3 regions of the Neorhizobium sp. R1-B genome follow, and region 2 is predicted to be linked to each of the others. Evidence: riboswitches for the same ligand, from Rfam matches in the RefSeq annotation. Region 2 holds a riboswitch; each other region holds the start of a gene.
The links. Region 2 has a riboswitch for cobalamin ahead of EDE05_RS00165 (aromatic ring-hydroxylating dioxygenase subunit alpha). Riboswitches for the same ligand answer to the same signal wherever they lie in the genome.

Region 1 (10,452 bases), on a different contig from region 2:
TCGGAGACGCTCGAAACTTTCCAGCACGCGCGGCATCAGCTTCGGCTTCAGATCCTGGTATTCGGCCGCCTTGGCATTGCCCTCGACCCTGCCTTGCACCACCACTTGCGCGCCAACTTCGCTCTGCGGCTTCAGCAAGACAGGATTCATGTGGACGCTGAGCGGCGCCTTGGCGGCACGGGCCTGCAATGCCTGCGCCCGGCCGATTTCACCACCGTCGGCCGTTACCGCCGCATTGTTCGACATGTTCTGCGGTTTGAACGGCAGAACCTTCAGACCTCGGAGCGTGAAGGCGCGGGCAAGGCCCGCCACGACCAACGACTTGCCGACGTCCGAACCCGTTCCCTGAAACATCAGTGATCGAGCAACCATGCGCCTAGAACTCGATGCCGGCCTGAGCCTTTACGCCCGCCTTGAAATGATGCTTCACCAGCGTCATCTCGGTCACCATGTCGGCTACCTCGATCAATGCTGGTTTGGCATTTCGGCCGGTGACGACGACATGCAGGTCCGGCCGTCGCGACTGCAGCTCCGTAATGACCTTGTCGAGATCGAGGTAATCATAGCGCAGCGCGATATTGAGTTCGTCCAGGATAATCAAGCCGATCGTCTCGTCAGCCATGAGCTCGAGCGCCTTTTCCCAAGCCTTTTCGGCGGCGGCGATATCGCGTTTCAGGTCCTGCGTCTCCCAGGTAAAGCCTTCGCCCATCGTGTGCCAGACAACGCGATCACCGAAGACCGCCAGCGCCGGCTGCTCGCCCGTCGACCAAGCGCCCTTGATGAACTGCACCACGCCGACTCGGCGGTTGTTGCCGAGCATGCGCAGCGCCAGCCCGAAAGCGGCGGTGGACTTGCCTTTACCCGGGCCGGTGTGAACGATGAGAAGGCCCTTTTCCAGGGTCTTCTCCGCGACTTCCTTGTCCTGAACCGCCTTGCGGTTCGCCATCTTGGCGCGATGGCGCTCGGCTATGCTTTCGTCGACCTGTTTCACCGTGAAGCGAGCTTTGCCGCAGATGCGGCAGAAGCCTCCTCGCCTGCGTGAAAACGCTCGCGAAGCATGCCGCAAGCTGCCCCAAGCAGGGCCCAGAACACCAGATTCGTGGCATAAACCGCGTTGACGAAGCGAGCGTGTAATTCGACCGGCACGACCGTCTCGTGAGACGGCGGCAGCGGCGCGCCGATCAGGTGGGGAGCAATCAGCAGACCGATCGCCAGGGCAGCAAAAATCGCCGAGCGCGTGTAAGCCAGGAGACCAAGCGCAGCCGCAGTGCAGACGGCGGTGGATATCCACCAGATTTGTCGAGGCCCAAGTTCCGCAGCGGGCATGCCCGGCAATTCCGGCGGCAGGCCGAGACCGGGTGCGAGACTGACGGCGAGGAAGCCGGCAATGCCGAACATCAGGCCGCCGCGCCAACCCCTGAAGCCGCCAAGAGCCTCTGAAGCCGCGACCAGAACGAGCCCGAAACCAATTGCCGACAATGCATTGGCAGCGGCGGTATAAATGAAGCGTTCGAGGCCATCGGCTGGAGCCCAGGCCGCTTCGTCATGGTGGTGGTCGGCAGGACTAGCTGCTCCCGCTGCCGGAACATCGTGGCTATGGCCTGCCCCACCGCCGGCATTTTCAAATACCTCGGCCTGCAGGATCAGCGGCACGGTGGAAAGGCTCTGCATGATCGTGAGCAGCAATCCGGACAATAGCCCGGCGATCACCGCCGTGAAGACGATGTTACGAAACAATGACATGGAAAGTTTTCCCTCAGTGACAGGGGAAAGCGAAGGAATGGCGCGAATCGTGGGCGGCATTGTGAACGACTTCCATGTGGGAGAAGCCGACGAAACCGACGATGAACAAGCCAAGCAGGGCCGTCATGCTAAGCGGAATAATCTTCGAAGCAGAAACGCTCGTTGCCATCGAAGCGGAATTCGTAACCATCGTATCGTCCTTTCGCCCTCCACCCGAGGGCCGTTCCATTTCGTCTTCAGCCTCGGCAGGTCTCCTGGCTCGCGGATCGAACGCCTAACGCCCGCCTTCCCGGATTTTCCAGTGGCTTCATGGACGAAGACTTTCCGCTTACAGTTGCGGGGGCAGCCGCGGGTTTGACGACAATCCGTCACACCGCATTCCCTCAAACCCTTTCGGGCACCATAGGCTTGGCCACTATAGACGAATTCGCCAGCCTCGCAATCGCCTTTGCGACGCATTGACATGGTGTCGCGACCGGGCGTAGTTGAAAGGAACGGTCCTTTTCTGGCAACGGGAGGGGCTAAGAGAGAATGCGGTGCGAGCTTTATGCTCAATGCCGCGGCTGCCCCCGCAACTGTAGGCGGCGAGCCATTGCCACCGAGCCACTGGATAATCCGGGAAGGCAGGCAAATGGCGGCGACCCGCGAGCCAGGAGACCTGCCGTTGGATTTGTAAGCTTCGCCGGGCGGGGTGCTCCGGAGGAAGCCGTGTCATTCATGGCAGACGAGCTTTGCTTTTCTGCTCCGCACCCCGATTGTTTGAACCCGGCGGTAACGCGGCTGAATGATGAGTGACGAGCGAAAAGACGATCCCGACGACATCGGCGTGACAATCTTCGTCTGCACGAACTGCCGTGACGAAGCAGATCCGGATATCCGGCCGGGCCTGAAAATGATCGCTGCGCTGAAGGAAGCTAGCGCCGGCAAGCCGCTGGCAGTCAAGCCGGTGACCTGCCTTGCCAATTGCGAAAAAAGCCCGAGTGCCGCCTTCAACCATCGGTCCGGCTGGTCCTATGTCTTCGGTCATCTGACGTTGGAGAACGTCGACGATATCGTCGCCGGCGCAATGATGCTCGCAGAAGACGAGCGTGGCTTCCTTCCCCTTCGTGGCCGTCCCGCCTGCCTGCGCGGCAAGGGCATGACGGCCCGCATCCCACCCTTTCATCATCACGAGGACATGCCTTCATGAGCGTCAATTTCGACCGCATTCCGTGCACCGTCGTTACCGGATTCCTCGGCGCCGGCAAGACCACGTTGATCCGTAACCTGATCGAAAAGCTGGATGGCAAGCGGCTGGCGATCATCGTCAACGAATTCGGCGATGTCGGCATCGACGGAGAGGTGCTGAAGGGCTGCGGTATTGAGACCTGCCCGGAAGACAATATCATCGAGCTTGCCAACGGCTGCATCTGCTGCACGGTGGCAGACGACTTCGTGCCGGCGATCGACCAGATTCTTTCCCGCGAGCCGCGCGTCGATCATATCCTCATCGAAACCTCCGGCCTCGCTCTGCCGAAGCCCCTCGTCCAGGCCTTCCAGTGGCCGGACGTCAAAGCTCGGGTGACCGTGGATGGGGTGATTGCAGTGGTGGACGGCCTCGCACTCGCCGAAGGCCGGGTGGCCGACGATCACGAAGCGCTCGAGGCTCAGCGCCAGGCGGATGGCTCGATCGACCACGACGATCCGGTCGAGGAGGTCTTCGAAGACCAGGTGGCCTGCGCCGACATGATCGTGCTGACCAAGACGGACCTTTTGGACTCGGTCGGGCTTGCCGCAGCAAGGGACCGCGTCTCTGCGCATCTGCCGCGGGCCGTAAAGATCGTAACCGCGGCTAATGGCGCGATCGACCCGGCCGTGCTGATCGGCCTCGGCCTTGCCGTGGAGGACGACATTGAAAACCGCAAGACCCATCACGACGACGAGCTTGATCACGACCACGATGATTTCGACAGTTTCGTCGTCGATCTGCCGGCCATTTCCGATGCCGACGGACTTGCGGCGCGCATCTCCGCGACGGCGGAAGCGGAAAACGTTCTGCGCATAAAAGGCTTCGTGGAAGTCGCGGATAAGCCGATGCGCCTGCAGGTCCAGGCGGTAGGATCGCGCGTGAACCACTATTTCGATCGCGCTTGGGCACCCGGCGAAACGCGACAGAGCCGCCTCGTGGTGATCGGTGAAAAGGGAATCGACCGCGAAGCGATCGAAAGAATGCTGGCCGCATAGAGGCTGAAGAAAAGGATGCATATCCTCGCCACCACATCGTCGTCGCTCGACGACCTGATCGAACCGGTCGACCTTAACCAGTCGCCGGCCGATGTGGTGGTGCTGTCCTTTTCCGGGAGCGACCTGAACGGTATTGCTGCGGCTTGGCACCCAGATCAGCCGAGCTTGCGGCTGGCCAATCTTTCCGATCTTCGGCACCCGATGTCCGTCGATCTATGGATAGAGAGGACGGCGGCGCATGCCCGTCTCATTCTCGTGCGCATCCTCGGCGGCTATGACCGTTGGGCCTATGGGGTGGAAGAGCTTTCCCGGCTTGCGCGACGCGATAAGATCGCGCTGGCGTTGCTGCCGGGCGAATGCAGCATCCGCGACGACCGATTGGCCGCTGCCTCGACGGTTTCAGAAGAGACGCTTGCCGGCATCCTCGCCTGTTTTCGCGAGGGTGGGCGGGAGAACATGCGGCTTCTGGCGCGACGGTTGGCTGCGCTTGCAACCGGCGACACCGAGGCGCTGACGCAAGCGGCACCCGTGCCGAAGGCTGGATTTTACAAACCGGGGCAAGGCATCGTCGAGGCGACTGAATTGTTGACGAGCGCCGCGACGGGCTCGCCGCGCCTGCCGATCCTGTTCTACCGCTCCATGCTGCTCGCCAACGATGCGGCACCGATCGATGCACTGTTCGAAGCGCTGGCTGCACGCGGTTTCGCGCCGGTTCCGATCTTCGTCAGCGGTTTGAAGGATGCAGATGCGGTGGCTTTTGTGGAACAGGCAATAGCGGAACAAGAGCCGGCCGCGATCATCGCAACCACAGCCTTCGCCAGCAGCGCCGACGAGCAGGGCGAGACGCTGTTTGACCGTGCCGGCGTTCCAGTCTTCCAGGTCGTGATCGCCACGACCCGGCGGGAGGGCTGGGCGGAAGGCCGGCGCGGCCTGAACCCGGCGGACCTCGCGATGCATGTCGTCTTGCCTGAACTGGACGGCCGCATCCTCGCCGGGGCAATCTCCTTCAAGGCCGGCGACAATTCCGCAAATCTTGTGAACCAGCCGGAACCGGATCGGGTCGAACAGGTGGCCGATCGCATTTCCGCCTTTCTGCGCCTGAAAATGACGGCCCGGACGGAACGCAAGATCGTCATCCTGCTGCCGGACTACCCGAGCGCGCCGGGGCGAACGGGGTATGCCGTCGGCCTCGACGTGCCGCAAAGCGTGCTGTCGATGCTGCACCAGCTCTCCCTAGCCGGCTACTATGTCTCGAGCATTCCGGAGACGGCACGGGACCTGCTGAACCGGCTGGTCGGGAAATCCGGCGCCTATCGGCTTACCGCCTACCGCTCGCCAACCGCCTCCGAAGCCGCCTGGGGTTTGCCTGAAACGGATGAGGATGTGGAAGACGGGGCCTACCGCTTCCGCGCCGCGCATTTCGGCAACATCACCGTGGCACTCGCGCCGGACCGCGGGCGCAATAAAGATCGCCGCGCCGATTATCACGACCCCGAGCTTCCGCCTCGCCACGCGTTGATCGCCTTCGGCCAGTGGATGCGGGACGAGATCGGCGCTCACGCGGTCGTCCATGTCGGCGCGCATGGCACACTTGAATGGCTGCCCGGCAAAACGGTGGCATTGTCGAAAGATTGTTTTCCCGAACTTGTGACCGGCAGCCTGCCGATCATCTATCCTTTCATCGTTTCCAATCCTGGCGAGGCGGCAGTGGCCAAACGGCGGATTTCCGCGGTCACCGTCGGTCATCTGCCCCCGGTGCTGACCGGCGCCGGGCTTTCCGACGAGCAGAAGAAGCTCGAACTGCTCGTCGACGAATATGCGCAGGCGGACGGTTTGGACCGGCGGCGTCGCGACCGGCTGGCAAAGCTGATCGTCGAGACCGCCCGCGAGACGGGATTGGCTTCGGAGGCTGGCGTTTCCCGCGACGACGATCCCGACACTGCCCTTACCCGGATCGATGCTTTTCTTTGCGATCTCAAGGATTTTGCGATCAAGGATGGACAGCACGTGTTCGGGCAGGTCGCACCTGGCGATGACGATCTGTTGCGGATACGGAGCGCCGCGGCCGAACGCCAGGCCTTGCTCGATGCGCTGGACGGAACACACATCCGCCCCGGCCCATCCGGCGCCCCGGCGCGCGGCCGCCTTGATGTGATGCCGACCGGGCGCAACCTTTTCGCCAGCGATCCCCGCACGCTACCCACACCGACCGCCTTCGAGCTTGGCAAACGCGCCGCCGAAGAAATCCTGAGACGCTATCTTCAGGATCATGGCGATTGGCCGAAAAGCCTCGTCTTCGATCTCTGGGGCAGCGCATCGCTCAGAAGCGGCGGCGAGGAAGTGGCACAGGTGCTCGCCCTGATGGGCGCAAAGCCGGTGCAGGACACAGCGACCGGCCGCGTAACCGGCATCGAAGTTTTGCCGCCGGCGATACTCGGTCGCCCGCGCATCGACGTGACGCTCAGGATTTCCGGGCTCTTTCGTGACATGTTCCCGGCGCTGATCGCTTTGCTCGACGCCGCCATGCGGGCAATCGCCGCACGTGAAGAAGCGCCCGGCGACAATCCGCTCGCCGAAGAGGCCCGGAAACTTGGCCGGGTGCCGCCGCGCATATTCGGTTCGGCGCCCGGCACTTATGGTTCCGGCATCGAGGAAAAGCTTGCCGACGGCGCCTGGGCTGAACGCGAGGAGCTTGGACGCATCTATCTCGATGCCACCAGCCACGCTTTCGGCGGCGCCGAAGGTGATGCATTTCAGATGCCTGGAAAGTTTGCCGAACAATTGGGATCGGCGGACCTCCTCGTTCACACCGGCGACGATCCTGGCCGCGACCTGCTTGACGGTTCCGCCGATGTCGCCTTCATCGGCGGCTTCTCCGCGGCGGTCGCCGCGCTCGGCGGCAAGGCGGACATTATAGCCCTCGACACGACGGACCCGCAGAAGCCGAAAGCCCGTTCGATTTCCGAAGCCGTGACCCGCGTGGTCCGTGCCCGCGCCGTCAACCCGCGGTTCATCGCCGGCCAGATGCGGCACGGCCCCCGGGGCGCGGCCGAATTGGTGGAGACTGTGGACCGGCTGATTGGTTTTGCGGAAACGACCCATGCCATCCCGCAGTCGCTGATAGAAGCAACTTATGACGCCTATATCGGGGATAAAAAGGTTCGTGATTTCCTGATCAGCCAAAACCCGGAGGGCTTGCGCCACATGGGCGAGCGGTTTCGCTCTGCGCTTCGCCGGGGCCTTTGGCATCCGCGCCGCAACGCCGTGGACGCGGAGCTCGAAATGCTCGCAAGGGAGGTGGCATGACAGCTCCCTCGCTCCACCCCACGACTTTGCACATGCGGCGCGGTGCCTGCCCTGCGCTTTCCGCGCCGATGATGACCGGCGACGGTTTGCTGGCCCGTGTAGCGCTGACCGATGCGATATCGCCTCTGCAACTGGTCGATCTCTGCCGGCTTGCCCGCATTCATGGCAACGGCATTCTGGATATTTCCGCCCGCGGTAACTTGCAAATCCGGGGGCTGAGTGAGGCATCCGCACCTTTGCTCGACGCAGACGTGCGGGCCTTGAACCTGCCGCTGCGCGAGGGACTGGCGGTGGAGACTCCGCCTCTTGCCGGCCTGGACGACACCGAGATCGCCGATCCGCGCCCGATTGCGGATGCTATTCGGCTAGGTGCACGCGATATCGCAGGACTGGCGCCCAAAATGTCGGTCGTTGTGGATGGGCACGGCCAGCTGCGGCTTTCCCATCTTCTGGCCGATATCCGCCTGGTGGCGGTGAAGATGGGCGATGATATCAGCTGGAAGCTCCTCCTCGGTGGTTCGGAAGCATCCGCTGGCGTCTTGGCCACGCTCGACGAAGCCGAGGCTGTTTCAGCGGCGCTCGATCTGCTTGGAAAACTTGCTTCCATGGGGAACGGAGCCAGAGGGCGAGATTTGGCGGCGAACCTCCTGCGGGACAACGGCGAGCTCCCGACCACCTCTCCATTCGACCTGTTTGTGCTGGCCGACAGCCTCCATGCTGTGGGGATCGGACCTGCCTTTGCCCAATCGAAAGCCGAGGATGTCATTGCGCTTTGTGTAGAAGCCGAGCGGCTCGGGGTCCGATTCCTGAAGCCGGCTCTGGATCATTCCCTGCTGTTTTTCGGCCAGCGCCCGGCATGCGAAGCCCTCGCAGTATTCGCTGCCGAAAACGGCTTCATCACGTCGGCGGCCGATCCGCGCGCTCACATAGCCGCCTGCCCCGGCAGTCCCGCCTGCCGGTCGGCTAGTATCGCCACTCGCGATGTGGCTGAAGAAACGGCACGTGGCTGCTCCGACCTGCTGGATGGATCATTCAAGCTGCACATCTCGGGTTGCCCGAAAGGCTGCGCCCACCCGGAACCGGCGGCGCTTGCCCTTTGCGGCACCTTTGCAGGCCTTTCATTGATCGCCCAAGGCAAAGCAACCGATTTGCCCGTTGCCGACATCACAATTGCCGATACCAAAGCCACGCTTCGCCGCCTTGCCGATCTCGTCAGATCGGAAAAGCGTGCCGGGGAAAATTCCGCCGCTTGCCTAGCCCGGCTCGGGGCCGATCGGCTCGCCGCAGCTGCCATATCAGGACGACCATGAACAGTTACGATTACATCCGCGAAGGCGACGCCATCTATGAAAAGTCCTTTGCGATCATCCGCGAAGAGGCCGACCTTTCGTCGTTTTCCCCCGATCAGGCAGAGATTGCGGTGCGCATGATCCACGCCTGCGGGCTGGTGGAGGCGGCCGGTCATTTCCGCTTTTCAAAGGACTTCGTCACCCGGGCGCGTGGGGCGCTGCACGCGGGCAAGCCGATTTACTGTGATGCGGAAATGGTGGCGCACGGCATCACCCGAGCCCGTCTGCCCGCGCATAATGAGGTGATCTGCACGCTCCGCGACAGCCGGACGATCGAGCTGGCGAAAACGATCAGCAATACCCGGTCTGCCGCGGCCCTCGATTTATGGGACGAGATGGATGGCGCATTGGTGGCGATCGGCAATGCGCCGACCGCGCTTTTCCGCCTCCTCGAAATGCTGGATGCCGGTGCGCCGCGCCCGGCTGCGATCATCGGCATGCCTGTCGGTTTCGTGGGCGCCGCCGAATCCAAGGAAGCGTTGATGGAATCGACGCTCGGCATTCCTTTTGCTGTGGTGCGGGGCCGCATGGGCGGCTCGGCAATGACGGCGGCCTGCGTCAACGCTCTCGCGAGGGCAGGGCTTTGAACGCGGCGATCCTCAAGGGCAGACTGACCGGCGTCGGCACCGGGCCAGGCGATCCGGAACTCCTGACGCTGAAAGCGGTCCGCGCCATCAACGAGGCAGATGTAATTGCCTTCTTTTGCAAAAAGGGCAGCACAGGCAACGGTCGTGCCATCGTTGAGGCCCATATCCGCTCCGGTACATTGGAGCTGCCGCTGGTTTACCCGGTCACAGTGGAAACGAACAAGGACGAGGCGGACTACCGCGGCCCCATCGCAGATTTCTTCGATCGCTCGGCGGAAGAGATCGCCGCGCATCTCGACGCTGGCAAGAACGTCGCCGTGCTGAGCGAAGGGGATCCGCTATTTTACGGTTCCTACATGCACCTGCATGTGCGGCTCAGCGGCCGATATCAGGCGGAGGTGATCGCCGGCGTCACGGCCATGTCCGGCTGCTGGTCGATGACTGGCCTGCCGCTTGTCCAGGGCGATGACATTTTGAGTGTGCTGCCCGGCACATTGCCGGAAGACAAACTGGTTGAGAGACTGAAGGACACGGACGGCGCGGTGATCATGAAGGTCGGGCGCAACCTTCCGAAGATCCGCCGGGCGCTGGCATCGGTCGGCAAGCTGTCAGGCGCGCTTTACGTCGAGCGCGGCACCATGTCGAACGGCGCGGCTCAGAAACTTGAAGATCGCGACCAGAGCCCTGCCCCCTATTTTTCCATCGTCCTCGTACCCGGCTGGAAGACGCGACCGGGAGCGGACCGATGAGCGGAAGATTAACCGTCGTGGGCCTCGGCCCCGGAAATCCAGATCAGGTGACACCGGAGGCGCTTGCGGCCGTTGCGGATGCGGAGGATTTTTTCGGATATTTTCCCTATATCGATCGCCTCGACCTTCGGGCCGATCAACGACGGCACGCATCCGACAACCGGGAAGAACTTGCCCGTGCGCGCGCCGCCCTCGAAATGGCGGCGAAAGGCGGCAAGGTCTGCGTCGTTTCCGGCGGCGACCCGGGTGTTTTTGCCATGGCGGCCGCAGTCTGTGAGGCGATCGACGAAGGACCAGCCGAATGGCGCGACATCGATTTTTCGGTGGTGCCCGGCATAACCGCCATGCTGGCGGTCGCCGCCAAGGCCGGGGCACCGCTCGGTCACGATTTCTGCGCCATCTCGCTTTCCAATAACCTGAAGCCCTGGGATGTGATCGAAAAGCGCCTGATCGCAGCAGCGGAAGCGGGCTTCGTCATGGCCTTCTATAACCCCG
Region 2 (10,452 bases):
CTCAATGAAGCCCATGCCGCCATGTACCTGGATGCCGAGCGAAGCGACTTCGACCCCGATGTCGGTCGCAAAGGACTTGGCAATCGGCGTCAGAAGTGCTGCCCGCTCGGCCCAATGGCGGGCCTCATCACCCTCGGTGTGGTGCGACATATCGGTCGCATGGGCGCAGGCATAGCAGATGGCGCGCGCGCCTTGCGTCAGCGCCTTCATGGTGATCAGCGTCCGGGCGATGTCGGGATGTTCAATGATCGGGCTCATGCCGGAACCGGACCAGCCGGGAGCCTTGCCCTGGGTACGCTCATGGGCATAGGAGAGCGCCTTCTGGGTTGCGGCTTCGGCGATGGCAACACCCTGCATGCCGACCGCTAGGCGGGCATTGTTCATCATCGTGAACATGCAGGCGAGCCCCTTGTTCTCCTCACCGACGATCCAGCCGATGGCTCCCTTTTCGTCACCGAACTTGCCATCACCGTAGATCATCGTGCAGGTCGGCGAGCCGTGGATGCCGAGCTTGTGTTCGATCGAGTGGCAGAAGACGTCGTTTCGGGATCCAAGTGAACCGTCCTCGTTCACCAGGAATTTCGGGACGAGGAAAAGCGAGATGCCGCGCGTGCCCGCCGGTGCGTCGGGAAGCCGCGCCAGGACCAGATGAATGATGTTGTCGGCCACATCATGCTCACCCCAGGTGATGAAGATCTTCTGGCCGAAAATGCGGTAGGTGCCGTCGTCGCGACGCTCGGCGCGCGTTTTCAGGACGCCGAGGTCCGAGCCCGCATGCGGTTCGGTCAGGTTCATCGAGCCGGTCCATTCGCCGGACACCATCTTTGCGAGATATTTTTCCTTCAACGCGTCGCTGCCGTGCGTGACGAGCGCCTCGATCGCGCCCATGGTCAGCGTCGGGGCAAGCGCGAAAGCCATGGAAGCGGAATTCCACATTTCGAGCGCCGCCACGTTCAGCATATGCGGCAGGTTCTGACCGCCGAAGGCTTCCGGCGCCGTCAGCCCGTTCCAGCCCCCTTCCCGCCAGTGGCGGTAGAGTTCCGGCCACCCGTCCGGCGTTTTAATTTTCCCGTCGGTCAACCGCGCGCCCTGCCTGTCGCCGATCTCTCCCAGCGGCGCCATTTCGTTGCCAGCAAAACGGCCTGCTTCTTCGAGGATGGCTTCGACGAGATCGGCGCTGAGATCGCCAAATCTGCTCATCTCCACCGCCTCCGCTAGGCCTGCTACGTGATTCAATGTGAAAGCGATCTCTTCGACCGGTGCCTTATACATGATGCTCTCCTCCCACGGCAGCTCCGCCTGCCTGATGCTACCCGATTCCAACACGGCCGCATGCCTGTTTGCTTTTTACGTAAACGTAAATGTGATTGTCAATTGCTGCTAGGTTCCTGCTTGTGCGAAGGCGCTTCAGAAAGTTTTGTTGAACTGGCGTTACAAAAGGAACCTATGGAGTGATTTTCATGCTTCCGGATGCCACGCCGATGTCTCTTATAGCGCCCGTCGTACCCGGTCTCGTCTGGGCTTACCATTTCCGGCCTGGTGCGCCATGCACCCGACTGCCGCTTGATGCGGGCCGCAGCGATCTTGAAGTAACCGATGGTTTCCTTTGGCTCCACCTGAACCTCGCCGACTCGCGGGTCGCTGCCTTCCTGGAAAGTTTTCCCGACCTCCCGCCGCCCGCGGTCGCCGCACTCACGACCCATGACACGCATGCGGCCGTCACTCTCGACGAACAGGTCGTCTACGGAACCCTCGTCGATTTCCAGCGCGAGTTCGACAGCGAGACGCGCGACATCGGCTGGCTGCATTTCTTCGCGTCCGGCAAAGTGATCATCACCACGCGTCTCCAACCGCTGCGATCGGTGGACCGGGTGCGGGCGGCGATCGAGAAGAACGCGTCGCGTTACCAGAAGCCTATCGACGTGTTCGAGACGCTCCTCGCCGAGTTCCAACGGACGATGATCAGCCTGGTGATGGAGCTGACGGAAGAGCTGAACCTGATCGAGGACTTCGTCTACGACAATGCGCCACGCGACGAGCGCCGCAGACTGGCACCGGTGCGGCGGACGGTCGTTAGGCTGCATCGCCATCTGAGGACCGTGCTGACGCTGATGCGACGAGCAGCGGCTGTCGATGACGACGAGATGCCGCCGGGTTTCGACGATGCGGCCTCACGGCTCATCTCGCGGCTCGAGGCCGTGGATCACGACGTTTATGCCCTGCAGGAGCGTGCGCGGCTGCTGCATGAGGAAATCGACTCGAAGCTGTCGTCGGAAACGAACAGGCACCTCTACATCCTGTCACTGATGACGGCATTCCTGTTGCCGCCATCGCTGGTCACCGGCTTCTTCGGAATGAACACCTCGTCGCTTCCTTTTGCAGAAGGAAGCGACGGTACGGTCTACGCATTCAGCTTGATGGGCGTCTCAGTTTTCGCCGCCTGGTGGCTGTTGAGACGGGCAGGCATTCTCTGATCGCCCGCAGAGAAAGCTGCCTATCAGTAGTAGGGCGACAAGCAGGTCCGGCGGGGGCCGTAGTTCGGCTGGAACGTGTTGGAATAACTGTCATAGGACCGGTAGCGGTCGGCGCACCATTCGTAATGGCGAGGATTGATGTCGCCGCGCTCGACATAGGCCGGACCAGGTTCGACATATCGCGGCGCGGGTTCTACATAACGCGGCTGAGCGGCAATCGCCCCGCCGATGATGGCGCCTGCGCCAAAAGCGGCCAAGGGGAACCAGTAACCGTTATAATAACGATGGCCGTGTCGGCGTTCCCGGTAGCCACGGTGGCCGTTGTAATAGCCGTCGCGATATCCATCCCGATAGGCATCACGGCGCCACTCGCGACGTTCCCACCGATCGCGCTCCCAGTATTGGACCTCGGTGACGGCAGAATTTGCCACCGTCGGCCCGGCCGGAAGGGGCATGGCATGGGCCGGCGTCAGCGACACTATGAGTACCACGGCGGAGATTCCCGCAAGCGCCATCTTCTTGAACGTCATATTGAGCCCCATTCCTTAGTCGGTGCATCGAATTCTTAGCCGCAGCCGATGATTTCCATATCGGACAGACCGGATATTCGACACTCCTTTAGGAAATTGATCCTGAATAGGCGATTAACGTTTCAGGCATGAAAAACCTGGTCTCGGGCGTCATGCCCGAGACCAGGTCGCGACCGATAACTTGATGCTACCGGGTCAGTAAGGTGAGCGGCAGATCCGACGCACACCGGCACTGGCAACGTAAGTGTTGTCCGATGCACGGTAGGTGCGATAACGGCTTTCGCACCAGGCATAATGACGGCTGTTATAACCGCCCCGATCGGCCGTTATAGCACCACCGATGATCGCGCCCGCGCCAAAGGCGGCAAGCGGGAACCAGAAGCCGTTGTAGTAACGATATCCGGGCCGGCGTTCACGATAGCCGCGATGTCCCCTGTACCAGCCGTAACGATCACGGCGCCAGTCGCGGCGGTCGCGATACTGGACATCCGTGACGGCGGAATGCGCCGAAAAGGCGGGTGCCGAAGGCATCTGGAGTGCCTGGGCAGGGGCAAAGCTGGTCAACGTGGAAGCAAGGGCAACGGCCAATGCAGTCAAGCGAAGACGGTACCTCATCATGGTGTTTCCTCTGTCGTTGGTGAGCAAAGCAACGCCAGATCGAGGACTTTGTTCCTAGGATCCCCGGCAAGGATGCGATGCGGCCGATCACGAACAGGAGATCGGCCGCTCGTTGAGCTAGGCGACGATCGAAAGTTTTGCCTGATCCCCCTGCAGACGGTTGACCATGAAGTTCGAATACCATTCGACGAACTGCATGACGCCGCCCTCGTGCTCGGCCGAATACGGTCCCGGCTCGTAGGCCGGAGAGCGAATGCCAAAGGCGTTTTCCTCGACGATCTGGCGGTCCTGGTCGTTGGTCATGTTCCAGACATGCGTCAGCTCTTCGAGATTGTAATCGACGCCCTCGACCGCGTCCTTATGGACCAGCCATTTGGTGGTAACAGCGGTCTCCTCCGGCCCGAGCGGCGTGACGCGGAAGGAAATCGCGTGGTCGCCCAGCATATGATTCCAGGTGGTCGGGTAATGGAAGAGCAGCATGGTGCCGATGCCGTCGATTTTCACGTCGTCGGAAAGCCTCCGCTGCACGGCATTCCTGCCGGACATGGTGTAGCTCTCCGCTCCCTCGATCAGCGGCATGCGGGCGACACGGAACTGCCCGTCGGGTGAGATCCGGAACTCGCTCGGCAGATTGGCCGCCTCGCACCGCTGCCAGTGCTCGATGATAACAGGATCATCGATCGCGCCGGCAACGCCCGTGACCGTCGGCGCCTCCGGAAAGGTGCGGCAGAGCTCCGGATGATTTCCGGCACAATGATAACATTCCCGGTTGTTTTCCCAGACGAGCTTCCAATTGCCCTTCTCGATAATCGTCGACTGATGCGCAACCTTAGCTTCCGACAGGCGGTGCGGCGCCATATAGGGCTCGATCGCGGCGCGGACCGGTGCGAAATCCGGCGCTTCCTGAGCCAGGCAGATAAAGATGTAGCCGGCGACGCTTTCGCAATGCACCTTCTTCATTCCGAACTGGCTTTTGTCGAATTCCTTGCCCATATGGCGCCCGATCAACAACGAGCCGTCGAGTTCGTAAGTCCATTGATGATAGGGACAGACCAGCCGTACCGCCGAACCGCTTTCCTTGGTACAGACGCGGCTGCCGCGATGGCGGCAGGTATTGTGAAGGGCGCGAATCTGGCCATCGCGGCCGCGCACCACGACAACCGGATAATCGCCGATCTGAAGGGTGAAATAGCTGCCGTTCTTCGGCAGCTCGCAATCATGGCCAACAAATAGCCAGTCGCGATACCAGATCATCTCGAGATCGAGCTTGTAATAGTTGGGATCAGTATAAAACGCCTGTTCGAGACTGAAGCCTTCGCGGCGGTTCTTGAGCTGTCGCAGCGCCTGGTTGCGAATGTCCATCTTGCCTTCCTTGTCTTGCGGGCATGCGGAAGGACATGGAAAAACGGGCCGGCTCAGGCCTGCCAGTTTCCTGCCCCGAACGCCCGCCGCGATCGGTAACGTTTTTTTCCCCAAGGCTGGTTTCCGGGCTCAGGAGTTGCCCCTTTCGGGGCTGGTCCGGCGCCTTCCCGGGCGGCCCTTGCGGCTCTTTCCCAGTGGCTCTAGCCAAACCTTTAAACTCCACCACCGTTGCGGGGGCAGCGCCGGGCTTTGACCGGCTTCCCAATTCTCCGCCCTCCCTAGCCAGGCGGCACCTTGAGCTTGATGCGGATATAAGCATCCGCCCCGGCTGTCGCATAGGCGACATTGCGACATCGACAACCGCATTGACGACGACGCCAAAAGCCCTTCCAGCCTCGCATAAGGGAAACCTGTCATTAACGGCTAAATTCTAAAATACCGGCATCAACCGGAGCGGAGCCAGTGCAGGCCAAAGAAAAAATCCGCTATTTCGAAGCTCCCCCGCCAAGCCCTCCCGTGCCGGCGGCAACGAAATCCGCTGCTCATTCTGAATTTCTGAGAACCGGACGGATCGTCCGCCACAAACCCATCTGGCTGCCGCAGGAACGCCGCTATATCAGCCATGAGGAAGTCGCCGAGCGAACCGGCAAGCGGCTTGAAGCCGCCGGCGAAAAAAGCCACGAGCGCATCAACGCCTTTCACCGTTCCATTCAGTTTCCAAAGATCGTTTTCCATCGAACGCTCGAAGGAAGCCCGCATCTCGGTTATTGCCACGTGACGGCCGCGCGGACCCTTCTGGCACGCCGCGTGCCTGTCAGCTGGTCTTTCTATATCGCGAACTTCTTTTCCGAAATCGGGGAAGAGGAGAGATTCTTCGAGCGCATCCACACCTCCTATTCGCGCATGTATTTCGCCGTCGCGATCGAAGGTGAGCCAGGCCAACCATTTCAGGTCAGCCGGACGATCCGCAAGAATGGGCTGCTTTTCCAGACCAGCGACCCGATGGAGGCCATCAAGAACGTGCTTCTGCTCGGCGCGTCGAACGATGCGCTTCGCGAGATCATCAAAAAGCTTTGAAGCAGGTCGCTGTCCGCGCTATTGACGAGCGGACATGACGGCAGAGATCATCGACATCACCGCGGACCACGAGAACGCCATAGCGCGCGCCTGCGCGGTGCTGGCGGACGGCTTTCCCGTAGCGATCCCGACAGAGACGGTCTATGGGCTCGCAGCGGATGCCACCAATCCCGCCGCCATCGCGCGCATCTATGAAACCAAGGGCCGGCCTCGCTTCAACCCGCTTATCTGCCATATGGCCGATGTCGCCATGGCGGAGCGCTACGCCGTTTTCGATCCCATCTCGCGAAAGCTCGCAGCTGCATTCTGGCCGGGGCCGCTGACCTTGATCCTGCCACTGAAGCCGCAGAGCGGCATTCATTCGCTGGCGACGGCGGGGCTCGACACAGTGGGCATCCGCCTTCCTAAAGGCTTTGCTGCCGACCTCATCAGCGCCTTTGGAAAACCGCTTGCAGCCCCCAGCGCCAATACATCCGGGAAGGTCAGCCCGACCAGCGCGAAGCACGTGGCCGAAGATCTGGGCGACAAGTTGCAGCTGATCATCGACGGCGGGGCAGCTCCCGTCGGGGTGGAGTCGACCATCGTGCGGGTCGAGGACGGCATGATCCGCCTCTTGAGGCCCGGCGGAGTTGCAGCCGAAGAGATCGAGAAGGCAACCGGCCTTGCCGTGATGCGGCCGGATGGCCCGTCAGCGATCATCGAGGCGCCTGGCATGCTCGCCTCCCACTACGCTCCGGGAGCCGCAGTGCGGCTGAATGCCGAGCATGTGGAAAGCGGAGAAGCCTTGATCCGGCTGGGTTCCGCCCCGATAAAAGGCATCGAGCTTGCAAAGGAAGTCTTTGATCTTAGCCCCTCCGGCGATCTTGCGCAGGCGGCGGCAAATCTGTTCGACTATCTGAAGCGCGCCGACGCAACCGGTGCGATACGCATTGCTGTCACCCCGATACCCGATCACGGGCTTGGCGAAGCGATCAACGACCGGCTGGCCCGCGCAGCGGCACCGCGGGACTAGGAGGAGGAGACGCCGATGGATATTTCCGGGCCAAAGCCAGAGCTTCTCGACCGGTTCGCGGCCATCGTCGGCGACAACCACGTCCTGCGGGACCAGAAGGACCTCGCTCCGCATCTCGTGGAAGGCCGGGGGCTCTATGTCGGTTCGTCGCCGATGCTGTTGAAGCCGGGGACGACGCAGGAGGTTTCGGCAATCCTCAAGCTTGCGAGCGAGACGGGCACGCCGGTCGTGCCGCAGACCGGCAATACAGGGCTTGTCGGTGGCCAGACGCCGCGCAGCGGCGGCAGCGATCTGATCGTCTCGCTGGAGCGCATGAACCGCATCCGGGACGTCGATCCGGTTGCCAACGTCCTCGTCGCGGATGGCGGTGCGATCCTCGCCGACGTTCAAAGGGCCGCCGAAGCCGTGGGCCGCTTGTTCCCGCTGTCTCTCGGTTCGGAAGGATCCTGCCGCATCGGCGGCAATCTCTCCACCAATGCCGGCGGCACCGCGGTGCTTGCCTATGGCAATATGCGCCAGCTCTGCCTCGGCCTCGAAGTCGTGCTGCCGACCGGCGAAATATGGGACGGCCTCAGGCGTCTCAAGAAAGACAATACCGGCTATGACCTGCGCGATCTCTTCATCGGTGCTGAAGGCACGCTCGGCATCATCACCGGGGCCGTGTTGAAGCTTTTCCCTCAGCCGGTCGGGCATCAGGTCGCGCTTGCAGGCATCAATTCGCCGCAGGATGCGCTGAAGCTCTTCGAACGGGCCTCCAACCTCTGCGGCACGGCATTGACCGGTTTCGAGCTGATGCCCCGCATCGGCGTCGAGTTCACCACCCGCCATATCGAAGGCGTTCGCGATCCGCTCTCCGAACCGCATCCGTGGTATGCGCTGATCGACATCTCCACCTCAGATTCGGCAGAAACCGCGCAGTCGATGGTGCAATCGCTGCTGGAACAGGGTTTTGAGGCAGGTCTCATCCGTGATGCGGTCATCGCCTCGTCGGTCGCCCAGCAGAAGGCGCTCTGGCATATGCGCGAAAGCCTCTCGGATGCACAGAAGCCGGAGGGCGGTTCTATCAAACATGACGTTTCCGTACCCGTTTCCAGAATTCCAGCCTTCATGGAAGAAGCGGGCAAGGCTGTACTGGCAGCTATTCCGGGCGCACGCATCTGCGCCTTCGGCCATCTGGGCGACGGCAATATCCACTACAACATCTCGCAGCCGATCAGTGCCAACATGGGTGCCGACAAGGCTGCCTTCATCGGCCGCTGGCGCGAGATCAACGAGATCGTCCACGGCATTGTACTGGCAGCGGGCGGATCGATTTCGGCCGAACACGGTATCGGCCAGTTGAAGAGGGACGAGCTCGCTCACATCCGTTCCCCGATCGAACTCGATCTGATGCGGCGGATCAAGAGAGCTTTCGACCCGGCCGGCATCATGAACCCCGACAAGGTGGTGGCAATCCCTTGAGCCCGAAACCGAAAATCACGATCCGCATCGATCTCGACAACGGCGTGCGGCTGGGGCCCGGCAAGGCGCAGCTACTCGAGCTCATTGCCGCGCATGGATCGATCCGCGCCGCCGGAGCCGCGATCGGCATGTCCTACAGACGCGCCTGGCTGCTTGGCGATGAGATCAACCGAATGTTTCGCGAGCCTTCGATCTTCACCCGCCACGGCGGCAAGAGCGGCGGCGGCGCCGGCCTTACGGACTTCGGACAGGAACTGCTTTCACGCTACCGACGGATGGAAGAGGAAAGCCGGAACAGCATCCAGAAGGACCTCGACTGGTTGGCCGCCAATACCGATCCGGATTTCGAAGCCCTGGGAACAAACGTGGATGCGCAAAGCGTCGCTGAGAACTCGGATTAACCCATCCTGATCTGGGATAGCGCCCAAAGCGTGTCTGCGCTGATTCCACCTGAGCTGCCGCCGAGAATACTCGCCGCCGATGCCGTTGCCGATGTATCGTTCTCTATGTCGTACATGATCGTGAAGCGCTTGACCAACTTCTCCAGTTTTTCCGGATCCGCCAGATCTTTCAGGTCGAGCTTCTTTTCGATCAGCTTTGCCTGCTGATCGACCTCCATGTTGCCTATCTCCGAAGGAAGACTGAAGGTGATGCGGAAGAACTCCATCAGCGCCTCGTCGCCGAGGATCACGTAGGGATCGGTGATGGTGTCGGCCATGCGCTGGAAATAGAGCGCCAGGCGGACGCCGGCATTTTCCTCGCCCTGCTGGGTCTCCAGAAGCTGTCGCACATAGAGGCTTTGGGTTGCCGCGACCTCGCCGCCGTTTTGAGCGCGTCCGGCCGTGCTGCGATCGACATCGCCCTTCGCGTCGAAATTAAAAGTGCCGACGATCTGGGCCAACCGTTTGTCGGGCTGGCTGTTGACGAAGCTGTTCGGATCGCTGAGGTCGGAATTGAACGCCCTATTGAGGACATCGTTGGTGATCGTGGCAGGATCGATGCCCTTGGAGATGAGGAGGATATCGAGGAGCTTGCGGTCGGCAAGCAGCTCATCGCGGCTGTCGATGCGCTGTATCGTGTCGGTGTAGTACTTGGCTTCCTCCTGGGCCTTCTTCTTCTTGGCCTCCAGCTCATCGCCCTCGAGGAAGCGGGTCTGGCGTAGGATGTAATCCTTGGCCACATTGGTGATTGCTGAATTCGATTGGGCCAGAACAGGTGCCGTGACCTCGCCGTCCTTGCTGAAGTTGAACAATCTTGCCAGCGTCAGGAACCGCTCGTCCTTCAACTTGTAAATATAGCTGTTGGGATCGGACAGGTCGCTCTTCAGCGCGTTCTTCACAGTCAGCTTGGAGACCGACGACGGGTCTATGCCGACTGCGGTCAGTGCGAATTCATAGCTCGTCTGGGCATCGCTGCTCAGGAAGTCATTGAGGGATTTGACGGCCGCCAGATCCAGTTTGTAGAACCTGACCGCCTTCTCGTAGTCGCTTTCCTGCTTGTCGTCCCAACGGCTCATGTAGTAGTCGCGCGTGCGGCTGCTCTGCAGCGTCGTCTGCGCATCTCCAGCTGCGACCGTGCCGTCGGTGTTGAAGTTGAAGGCATTGGCCAGCTCCAGATATTGCGGGTTGTTTGCTCCGAACTTGTTCGCGTAGCTGTTCGGATCATCCAGATCGCTCGTGAGGATCTGCTCGATCGTGGACTTGACGACCGTCGCCTTGTCGAGGTTGAATGCGACTTTGATATATTTCAGAAGACGCGGATCGCTCGTGATGTCGGTGACATTCGTTGCGGTCGCGATTTTCTCTTCGAACAGTTGCTGATTGAACATGGCTTCGGCATGAGTCACCCGCGTCTGTTTGTTGAAAAAACCCGCTATGATCGCTTCAAGCTTGTCCTCGGTGACGGCGCCCCCGACCGG
Region 3 (10,452 bases), on a different contig from region 2:
GGAGAACCCCGATCTCGCGAAGCTGAAGTATGCCGACAAGGTCGACCACGAAGATTTCCGCGCCGAAGTACCGGAGCTGAAAAGCGCCCTGCTGTGCAATGATGGCGCCGATCAGGAACGACATCAGCACGATGATCGGCACGGCCCGCACGCCCATCCGGTCGATATGGGTGACCACCGATGCGGGAGAAACCCCCGCCCCTCGGCCGAACTTCATCTGCGCGCCGCGGACCGCCGAACCGAGAATGTGCATGGCAGCATAAAAATCGCCGCCGAGCCCCACCATGATCTTGCCGCTCGGAGCAAATATCCGCTCGAAAAGCGTGCCTTTCTTTCCATTCTCGGCGGGAGGCGCAGGCGCCTTTTCCGGCAATGCGCCGATCAGTTCCCGGATCGGTCCTTCGCCCCCGGTAAGGACCGCGTCGCGGCCCTGTTCAACCTTGGACGTCATCAGCCGTCGAATCAGCCACGCTCCAGCCGTATCGACGCCGCCGACGCCGTTGAGATCGATCTCCAGCCTGCCCTGCCCCTGGGCGCGTTCCAGCCTTTCAAGATCATTCAGGATCGGAGAAATTGTCGAACCTCGCCAGTCGCCCGCCAAAAGATAACGTTCGCCGCCTGGCAGATCTTCGGCCTTGATTTCGGCTGCCTTGGACGTCACGGCTTCTTTCGCAGTCACTGGTCATTTGAGGTTTCAATACGATACGGTTGATCGCATTTTCAGGATCAGCAATAAAGCCGCCTCACAGGTATTTGCGTCAAAAGGATGCGTAAAACCATGCGCCGTCACCTCGAAGCCACAATAGAAACTTTTCCGATCGCCGGCTTATTCACGATTTCGCGCGGCTCGAAAACTGAAGCCGAAGTCATTACCTGCACGATCCGCGAAGACGGTTTCTCCGGACGCGGCGAATGCGTGCCCTATAAACGGTATGGCGAAAGCCTTGATGGCGTCCTTTCCGATATCCAGTCGATCACGGAGGCTGTCGACAGCGGGCTGACGCGCGAGGAATTGCAGACCCGGATGAAACCGGGGGCCGCACGGAATGCAGTCGATTGCGCGCTTTGGGATCTGGAGGCGAAGCGCGACGGCCTCCGGGTAGCAGACCTCATTGGCGCAGCCAGCCAGAAGCCTCTCGTTACGGCATTTACGCTTTCACTCGGCGAGCCCGCGGTTATGGCTGCCGATGCCCGCAGAAATGCTCAACGCCCGCTCCTCAAGATCAAGCTCGGTACCGAGGATGACGAATCACGGCTTCGCGCCGTTCGCGAAGCGGCTCCGAACGCACGCATCATCGTGGACGCCAACGAAGGATGGACGGAAGAAAATCTCTCGCACCACATGGCTGTCGCGGCGGAACTGAACGTGTCGCTCATCGAGCAACCTCTACCCGCCGGCAAGGATGCGGCCCTGGCCAATATCCGGCGCTTGGTCTCGGTTTGCGCCGATGAAAGCGTGCACATGACAAAAGATCTCGAAAGCCTTCGCGATCGCTATGATGCAGTCAATATCAAACTGGACAAGACCGGCGGCCTGACGGAAGCACTGGCCATGAAGGCCGAGGCTCAGCGACTTGGATTTTTGGTCATGCTCGGCTGTATGGTCGGCTCCTCGCTTGCGATGGCTCCGGCTGTTTTATTGGCGCAGGAAGCCGATTACGCCGATCTCGACGGGCCATTGCTGCTTGCAAGGGACAGGCCGACCGGCCTTCGCTACGAGGGTTCGCTGGTTTATCCGCCAGACCCTGACCTCTGGGGTTGAATGCGAGCCGCAAATGCGATCGTTGCCAGCCCGATCAAGGCGAGAAGCGACATCGCGAGGTAACTCGTCACCCCGAATTGCCGGTAAAGAAAACCGGACAATATGGTCGAAATTGCCAGAAACACGCCGTTGTAGAAGACATACGCGCCCTGCACCGTGGATTCCTGATGCTCCTGCACTGACTCTACCAGGCGTTGTTGAAGTCCCAGATGCACGAAAGCGAACGAAAACGCATGCAGGCCCTGTAGCGCCATGTAGCCCCAGAACCCCAGCGAGAATGGAAACAGGCTCCAGCGCAGGATCGCCGCCGCGCAGCCGATCCGCAACAGCGTCCAAGGCGATACGGACTTCGCGAGCCTGCCGGCCGTCAAAAATACGACGATTTCGAAAATGATCGCGGCGCTCCACAATATTCCGATGGATCCGCTCGAGAAGCCGATCTGCTGCCAGTGGATCGTGCCGAAGGTATAGAACATTCCATGGCTAGCCTGAGCAATCGACGCTCCGATCATCAACACATGCAAGTCGACACGACGGATCGAGCTGGGATTAAAACCGGCATTGGCGGGTCGAATCACGGCTTGACCGAGCCTCGGAACGGCAAACGCAACCAAGACTGTTAGCACAAATCCGACCGCCACTGCGGGCGGGATCGTCTGAAAACCCCAGTAACCCTGAAGCTCTCCGACGATAAGCGCGACAGCCATGAAGCCGACTGAGCCCCAGACGCGCATGGCGCCGTACTGGAATCCCCAACGCCGGACACCTGTGACTGCGACGGATTCGACGATCGGCGCATAAGGCGCAAAGAAAGCCGCCTGGAGGCTGACGATCAACAGCACAGGCCAAAAGGTGTCCGTAAAAAACATGGCCAGCGCCGTCGACAACGACAACGCGCCGGACCAAACAAGCATCAGCGTCCGCTCCCCCAGCCGGTCGGCAAAAACGCCGGCCACCGGCGCGGCGAACACCCGCAAGAGAAGTTGCGCGGCCAGCACAATCCCGATTTCGAATTCGGAAAAGGCAAGTCCGTCGAGCCAAACCGGCAGATAAGGCAAAATGACGCCGTTCACTCCCAGTGGTGCGCCATAGGCGAGTGCGCAGCGCAATTGGAAGAACCGGGGCGCGGCGGGCGCCGTCTGTGTAGGAATCACGATTTCACGGGTAGGTTGCTGAAACTTGCCGCTTACCTAACACAGAGCCCTGCCTATGCCTATGGCAAGAAATGGCCCTAGGCAGAGCTGACACGTATCGCAGTTCAGGCAGCCCGCATGTCCTCGACGACCTGCGGCGCCGCCAGTGCCTTGATCTCGGCGGCAGCGGTATCCCGCTGCCAGGAAATCATTTCGAGCCTGCCATCCTGATGTTCGACAATTGCCGTGCAGCTTTCCACCCAGTCGCCGGTATTGACATAATGGATGCCGTCGATGTCCTCCATCACTGCATGGTGAATATGGCCGCAGATCACGCCTTCCACGTTATGGCGGCGCGCCTCTTCGGCCACGACGCGCTGAAACTCGCCAATGAAGTTGACAGCATGTTTGACCTGCAGCTTTGCCCAGGCGGAGAAAGACCAGTAAGGCATGCCGAGGCGTCTGCGGATAGCAGCCAGGCCGAGGTTGATGACGATGGCCGCGTCGTAGGCCCAGTCGCCGAGATAGGCGAGCAGGCGCGCGTTGCGAACGACGACATCGAACTCGTCGCCATGCAAGATGAGGTATTTCCTGCCGTCAGCCATCTCGTGAATTGCTCGCTCGGCCACCTCTATTCCGCCGAAATGCGTGCCGGGAAACGACCGCAGGAATTCGTCGTGATTGCCGGGAATATAGACTATGCGTGTTCCCTTGCGCGCCTTGCGCAGAAGTTTCTGAACAACGTCGTTACACCCCTGCGGCCAATACCAGTTCCGTTTCAGCCGCCAGCCGTCGATGATGTCACCCACGAGAAAAATGGTATCGGCTTCATGATAACGCAGGAAGTCCAGCAGGAAGTCAGTTCGGGCGGCCTTGGAGCCGAGATGCACGTCCGAAATAAAGAGCGTTCTGAAATGCCTTGTTTCCACTTGCCCGGTCACGAAGTCGTCCTTTCGTCGCCGCTTCTTTGTTTTTCAAAACCAGACTCGTGTTTCAGGATGATGACAGGCTCCGGGAAAACCCCGATCAGCGGCGCTCCGATATCGCTCCATTTCCGCTATCACCGCAAATTAGCTGCTGTCGCACCCGGCCGATTGATGTAAGGAGGGTCTCTCCTTACCATCAGCCCATGCAGAAAAAACAAGCCAGGAGGAACCATGAACGCGCAGGATAAACCGAAATCGCCGGCCGTGCCGGCCACGGGCGATCTCGACGAGCAGGCGCTGTTCTTCCACCGCTATCCCCGCCCCGGCAAGCTCGAAATCCAGGCGACCAAACCGCTCGGAAACCAGCGCGACCTGGCACTTGCCTATTCGCCGGGTGTCGCCGCTCCCTGCCTTGCGATCCGCGACAATCCCGATGCGGCTGCCGATTTTACAGCCCGCTCCAATCTTGTCGCGGTGATTTCCAACGGCACGGCCGTGCTCGGCCTCGGCGATATCGGCCCGCTGGCATCGAAGCCGGTCATGGAGGGCAAAGCCGTCCTCTTCAAGAAATTCGCCGGCATCGATGTCTTTGACATCGAAATCGAAGCCCGCGGTATCGAGACGATGGTTTCTACCATCTCGGCGCTGGAGCCGACCTTCGGCGGGATCAACCTGGAAGACATCAAGTCTCCCGAATGTTTCGAGGTCGAGCGCCGGCTGCGCGAAAAGATGAACATCCCGGTGTTTCACGACGATCAGCATGGCACAGCGATCATCGTGGCAGCCGCGATCCTGAACGGGCTGGAACTCGCCGGCAAGAATATCGGCGACGTGAAGATCGTCACGTCCGGCGCCGGTGCGGCGGCGCTTGCCTGTCTGCATCTTCTCGTTTCGCTCGGAGCGAAGAAGGAAAATATCTGGGTTCATGACATCGAAGGCCTGGTCTACGACGGCCGCAACACGCTCATGGACGAGTGGAAGGAAATCTACGCCCAGAAATCCGATAAGCGTGTTTTGGCCGACAGCATCCACGATGCCGACGTCTTCCTCGGATTGTCTGCAGCCGGAGTGCTCAAACCAGAACTGCTTGCGCGCATGGCGCCGAAGCCGCTCATCATGGCGCTCGCCAACCCGACACCGGAAATCATGCCGGAACTCGCCCGCTCCGCCCGTCCGGATGCCATGATCTGCACCGGTCGTTCGGATTTTCCGAATCAGGTGAACAACGTCCTTTGCTTCCCCTATATCTTCCGCGGCGCGCTGGATTGCGGCGCCCGGACGATCAATGAGGAAATGAAGATGGCGGCGGTCAAGGCGATCGCGGCACTTGCCCGCGAGGAGGTTTCCGACGTTGCCGCTCGCGCCTATTCCGGCGAAACGCCCGTCTTCGGCGCCGACTACCTCATCCCCTCACCCTTCGATCCCCGGCTTATCCTGCGCATCGCACCGGCCGTCGCAAAAGCCGCAGCGGAAACCGGCGTAGCCTCCCGCCCGATCCAGGACTTCGACGCCTATCTCGATCAGCTCAACCGCTTCGTCTGGCGCTCTGGCTTTGTCATGAAGCCGATTTTCGCCGCCGCCAAGACCGCCGAGAAAAAGCGCGTAATCTTTGCGGAGGGCGAAGATGAACGCGTGCTTCGCGCCGCGCAGGTATTGTTGGAGGAAAAGACCGCCACGCCCATCCTCATCGGCCGCCCGTCGGTCATCGAGGCGCGCCTTCAGCGCTTTGGCATTCGTATTCGGCCTGAGGTCGATTTCGCAGTCGTCAATCCGGAAGACGATCCTCGATACCGCGAATATGTCGATGATTATTTCGCTCTGGTAGGGCGCAGGGGCATCAACCCGGAGACTGCGCGCACCATCGTGCGCACCAACAACACAGTAATCGGGGCGCTTGCCGTCAAGCGCGGCGAGGCTGACGCGCTGATTTGCGGCGTGGAAGGCGGTTATGATCGGCATCTGCGCGACGTCGAGCAGATTATCGGAAAAAGGGAGGGCGTCTGCGCCTTCTCGGGCCTGAGCCTCTTGATCTCTCAACGGGGCGCGATTTTCTTCACGGATACATTCGTGAACTACAATCCTTCCGCACAGGAAATCGCCGAAATCACCATTCTCGCCTCCCAGGAAGTCCAGCGGTTCGGCATCGTCCCCAAAGCGGCGCTGATCTGCCATTCGAATTTCGGTTCTCGGGATTCCGAAAGCGCACAAAAGATGCGCGCCGCCCTCAGCCTTGTACGCAAACGGACTCCTCAACTGGAAGTCGACGGTGAGATGCAGGGCGGCTCCGCGCTTTCGGAAGACCTGCGCAAGCGCGCCATGCCAGACAGCTCGCTGACCGGAGAGGCCAATCTTCTGATCTTCCCGAACCTGGACGCGGCCAATATCTCGTTGGGGATCGTTCGAAATCTCACCGATGCACTTCATGTCGGACCGATTTTGTTGGGTACGGCGCTGCCTGCACATATCCTCTCGCCCTCGGTAACGTCGCGCGGCGTGGTAAACATGGCAGCGCTGGCTGTTGTGGAGGCCTCACAACCGGATTTCGCTCTGCAGTCCTAGGCCTGTGAACCGCATAATCCGTACTGGCTCCGCAGATTGCGAGAGCGTGCTTATGATATTGTCAACTGGCCTGCCTCATGATGCGGTTACCGATTCTAGAGATCGCCGGACATCGACTGATGCGCATTCGCAACCTGCTGATCGCCCCAATTCTGCTTGCACCCGACATGGCTTCCGCGCGGGATATAGGCACCTGCGCGGCGCTTTACCGGCAACTCAACAATGCTCCGCAAATCATCGGCAACACCGCCGAGATGCGGCGCTATTCGCAACATCTCAGCGAGATCAACGGCGACATTCGTCGGCATCGAATCGAGATGCGCCGCAGCGGCTGCGGCGGCAGCATCGTCGTCTTCGGTGGCAGCGCTAATGGCGGCGCCTGCGACGAGATGCGCGATGCGCTTGGCGCGATGGAGCGTGAGCGCGACGCGTTGACGGCGGATCGGGAGAATGCACGCCAGCTCTGGCGCTCGTCGGATGAACGCAATGCCATTCTTGCGTCGATCCGATCGAACGGCTGCCTCCCTTCCGATGTCGAAGAGGAGCGGAAAGAGCGGCTGAAGGTTCAGGGGATCGAATTGCCGAAACCGGAGCCCTATTCAGGAGTGACCGACCTGCGGACAAAAGATCCGAAGGAAACGAAAGCGGCAAACCTGCCGCCGCCTCCGCCGTTGGAGCGCACCTACGATCCGAACAAGAAGGTTCGCATAGTGGGCCCCCAGTTTCTGCCGGATACAAGCATTGATCTTGCCAATCCGAAGTCTACCGGCCCACAACCCCAGCAGTGATCAAGCTCGGCCCCATTTGTCGTTGAATACCAGGTCCTCGAGCAAGAGCCGCTGGCGCCAGCCCTTTACCGCCAGCTCCGGTTCTCGATAAAGGCGGTCGACGTAGCCGACGCAAAGCCAGGCAACGATTTGAATTCCCTCGGGGATACCAAGCAGTGTCCGCAGGTCCGCCTCGTGGAAAATGCTGACCCAGCCCACTCCGACACCTTCGGCCCGTGCCGCCAGCCAAAGGTTTTGCACCGCGCAGACGGACGAGAATACGTCCATGCGCGGATCATGAGTGCGACCGATGACAACGGGGCCTGCCCGCTCGGGATCGCAGGTGACGCAAATGCTGAGCGGCGCCTTGCGGATGCCCTCCAGCTTCAGGTTTTGGTAGACCTCGCGTCGTTCTTGCGGAAACATCTCCGCCGCTTCCTCATTGGCCCGCGAGAAGGCCTGCCAGGCGGCTTCACGGACCTTCGGGTCACGCACCAGGATAAAATTCCACGGCTGCATGAAACCGACCGACGGCGCAGCATGCGCCGCCCCAAGCAGCCGCCCAACGAGATCGTCCGGAAGCGGCTCGGGTAAAAACTGATCGCGCACGTCACGGCGCGTCTCTATGGCCCGGTAGACCGCAGCACGGTCACGTTCCGGGAATTCTTCTGCAGGCATCAAGGCATCGGCAAAAAGATCAGGTCGCATCGTTAATCCCCAACAATGCTGACACCCCGCGTAATAAAGCAGGGCACCAAAAAAACCTTGCCGCCGTCCACGCGGGTCGGTCTATCTCGACAGGCCGGTCTTCTGACTTGGCTTCATCCGCTCGCCGCAGCCTTCCCGGAAATCCCAGTGGCATCTACTTTGCGGCAAGCGTCCGCCTCACAGCGTTGGGCACGTTCCGGTCTCGCACCGGATTCCCGATTCTCCTGCCAGCGGCAGGCACCTGACGTCGCGGTTATGCATGAGCGGCCTCACGCATTCAAGCCCCTCATGCGACAGGGAAGTAGCGCACATAGGCGAACTCGTTTCCATCCGGCGACCAGTTGGGCGAATTCATTGTGCCTTGCCCGCCAAACAACTCGAACAAGGTCTCCACATGACCGCCATCCATGTCCATCAGCCGCACGCGGACGTTTTGGTCGCGCGGATGATCGAATACCGTCGCGTCGTAGGAGATGAAAACGATCTTGTCTCCTTTTGGTGACGGATGAGGAAACCAGTCGCCGTAATTGCTGTCGGTGATACGTTCCGCTGCGCCTCCCGACGCAGGTACGCGCCAGATCTGCATGATGCCGGTACGGCTGGAGTTGAAATAGATCCATTCGCCGTCGGGAGAATAGTCGGGCCCGTCGTTCCGCCCCTCTCCGAAAGTCAATCGTGTCTCTTCGCCGCCTTCCCTATCGATCGTATAGATATCGAAGAGATCGTCGCGGATACCGCAATAGGCGAATTTTCCACCATCCGGTGACCAGCCATGCCAGTAGGAGGGCAGTTTCTCCGTCACCAGCCGGGGATCACCACCCTCCGCCGGTAGCACATAGATTGCCGACTTGCCGAATTCTACCTTGTCGGAAATGGCGATCAGCGAGCCGTCCGGCGAAATGCCATGATCGTTGTTGCACTCACGCGCAAAGCCGGTATCGACTGGAACGGGAGCGCTGTCACCCAGCGGTGACAGCCGGTAGATCAGCCCGTCGCTGTTGAGCATCAGATAGTCACCACGCGGCGACCAGTTCGGCGCTTCGAACAGAGCTTCAGTCTGCCAGACAACCCGGTATTGCCGGGTGCGAATATTGTAGATCTCGACAGAACTCCGCAGCGCCATGCCCTCACCGGTCCCGGAATCGGTTGGTGATCGGATAGCGCCGATCTCGACCGAAGTTCTTTTTGGTGATCTTTACACCGGGTGCGGATTGCCTCCGCTTGTATTCGGCAAGATAAAGCAGGTGCTCAATTCGGTGGACGGTCGCCAGATCGTGACCCCGGGCTACAATCTCTTCCGTTCCCATTTCCAGCTCGACCAGGCATTCGAGGATATCGTCGAGTACCGGATAGGGCGGCAGCGAATCCTGGTCGGTCTGGTTGGGACGCAATTCCGCAGACGGCGCCTTGGCAAGGATGTTCTTCGGGATGACCTCGCCGCCGGATCCCAACGCGCCAGGCGGCAGATGCTCGTTGCGCCATGCGGACAACCCGTAGACCTGCATCTTGTAAAGATCCTTGATCGGATTGAAGCCGCCGTTCATGTCGCCATAAAGCGTCGCATAACCCACCGACATTTCCGATTTGTTGCCGGTCGTCACCACCATGGAACCGAACTTGTTGGAGATCGCCATCAGGATCGTCCCGCGCGCACGGCTCTGCAGATTCTCCTCCGTGATGCCCTCGTCCGTTCCCTCGAATAATTCCGACAATGCCGATGAAAATCCGTCGACCGGCTCGGCAATCGCCACGATGTCGTAGCGGCAGCCAAGAGCCTTGGCACAATCGGCCGCATCCTTGAGCGACTCTTCTGACGTGTAGCGATAGGGCAGCATCACCGTGCGCACCCGTTCCTCTCCCAGGGCATCCACGGCAATGGCCGCGCAGAGCGCCGAGTCGATACCGCCTGAAAGCCCGAGAACCACCGATTTGAAGCCGTTCTTGTTGACATAGTCGCGGAAGCCCAGCAGGCACGCGCGGTAATCCGCTTCCTCCTTTTCGGGAATACGCGCCATCGGGCCGCGCGTACAACGCCAGCTGTCGTTGGCCTTCTTCCATTCGGTCACGGTGATTGCCGGTTCAAACTGGCTCATCTGGAAGGCGAGTGTCTTGTCGGCGTTGAAAGCAAAACTTGCGCCGTCGAAGACAAGCTCGTCCTGTCCCCCGACCTGGTTGGCGAACAGCAGCGGCAGACCGCTTTCGATCACCTGACGCAGGGCGACCTGATGGCGGACATCCACTTTGCCCCGATAGTAAGGGGAACCGTTCGGCACGAGCAGGATATCCGCTCCGCTTTCCGCCAGCGTCTCGCAGACGCCCATGTCGTTCCAGATCTCCTCGCATATCGGAATGCCGATCCTGACGCCCCGGAAGTTGTAAGGCCCCGAGATCGATCCTTCCGTGAAAACGCGTTTCTCATCGAACTCGCCATAGTTCGGCAGATCGACCTTGTCCCGTATCGCAACGATCTTGCCACCGTCCAGCAAGGCAACCGAGTTGTGCCGGCCCGCCTCCCCCTGTCGCGGAAAGCCGATGACGACGCCGGGACCACCATCGGCAGTATCGGCCGCCAGCTGTTCGACAGCCCTCTGGCAGGC

Region 1: linked by a shared signal. The riboswitch ahead of EDE05_RS15820 (DUF1636 domain-containing protein) and the one ahead of EDE05_RS00165 (aromatic ring-hydroxylating dioxygenase subunit alpha) in region 2 are both predicted to bind cobalamin.
Region 3: linked by a shared signal. The riboswitch ahead of bluB (5,6-dimethylbenzimidazole synthase) and the one ahead of EDE05_RS00165 (aromatic ring-hydroxylating dioxygenase subunit alpha) in region 2 are both predicted to bind cobalamin.

What each region holds. Positions count from the first base shown of each region.
Region 1 is NZ_SOEM01000010.1:153,700-164,151, reverse strand. It holds gene EDE05_RS15840 (cobyric acid synthase) at 1-372, opposite strand, end outside; gene cobO (cob(I)yrinic acid a,c-diamide adenosyltransferase) at 377-991, opposite strand; gene EDE05_RS15830 (CbtA family protein) at 988-1,743, opposite strand; gene EDE05_RS15825 (CbtB-domain containing protein) at 1,757-1,933, opposite strand; cobalamin riboswitch at 1,970-2,163, opposite strand; cobalamin riboswitch at 2,222-2,424, shown strand; gene EDE05_RS15820 (DUF1636 domain-containing protein) at 2,531-2,932, shown strand; gene cobW (cobalamin biosynthesis protein CobW) at 2,929-3,966, shown strand; gene cobN (cobaltochelatase subunit CobN) at 3,982-7,272, shown strand; gene cobG (precorrin-3B synthase) at 7,269-8,582, shown strand; gene EDE05_RS15800 (precorrin-8X methylmutase) at 8,579-9,208, shown strand; gene EDE05_RS15795 (precorrin-2 C(20)-methyltransferase) at 9,205-9,957, shown strand; gene EDE05_RS15790 (precorrin-3B C(17)-methyltransferase) at 9,954-10,452, shown strand, end outside.
Region 2 is NZ_SOEM01000001.1:37,572-48,023, forward strand. It holds gene EDE05_RS00145 (acyl-CoA dehydrogenase) at 1-1,272, opposite strand, end outside; gene EDE05_RS00150 (transporter) at 1,482-2,474, shown strand; gene EDE05_RS00155 (BA14K family protein) at 2,498-3,004, opposite strand; gene EDE05_RS00160 (BA14K family protein) at 3,200-3,622, opposite strand; gene EDE05_RS00165 (aromatic ring-hydroxylating dioxygenase subunit alpha) at 3,740-4,984, opposite strand; cobalamin riboswitch at 5,081-5,296, opposite strand; gene EDE05_RS00170 (DUF6656 family protein) at 5,465-6,061, shown strand; gene EDE05_RS00175 (L-threonylcarbamoyladenylate synthase) at 6,096-7,073, shown strand; gene EDE05_RS00180 (FAD-binding oxidoreductase) at 7,089-8,534, shown strand; gene EDE05_RS00185 (LysR family transcriptional regulator) at 8,531-8,935, shown strand; gene EDE05_RS00190 (DUF1217 domain-containing protein) at 8,932-10,452, opposite strand, start outside.
Region 3 is NZ_SOEM01000034.1:4,705-15,156, reverse strand. It holds gene EDE05_RS25285 (ABC transporter permease) at 1-661, opposite strand, end outside; gene dgcA (N-acetyl-D-Glu racemase DgcA) at 779-1,762, shown strand; gene EDE05_RS25275 (MFS transporter) at 1,732-2,916, opposite strand; gene EDE05_RS25270 (UDP-2,3-diacylglucosamine diphosphatase) at 3,021-3,836, opposite strand; gene EDE05_RS25265 (NADP-dependent malic enzyme) at 4,053-6,380, shown strand; gene EDE05_RS25260 (hypothetical protein) at 6,500-7,168, shown strand; gene bluB (5,6-dimethylbenzimidazole synthase) at 7,169-7,855, opposite strand; cobalamin riboswitch at 7,930-8,115, opposite strand; gene EDE05_RS25250 (TolB family protein) at 8,142-8,972, opposite strand; gene EDE05_RS25245 (NAD+ synthase) at 8,983-10,452, opposite strand, start outside.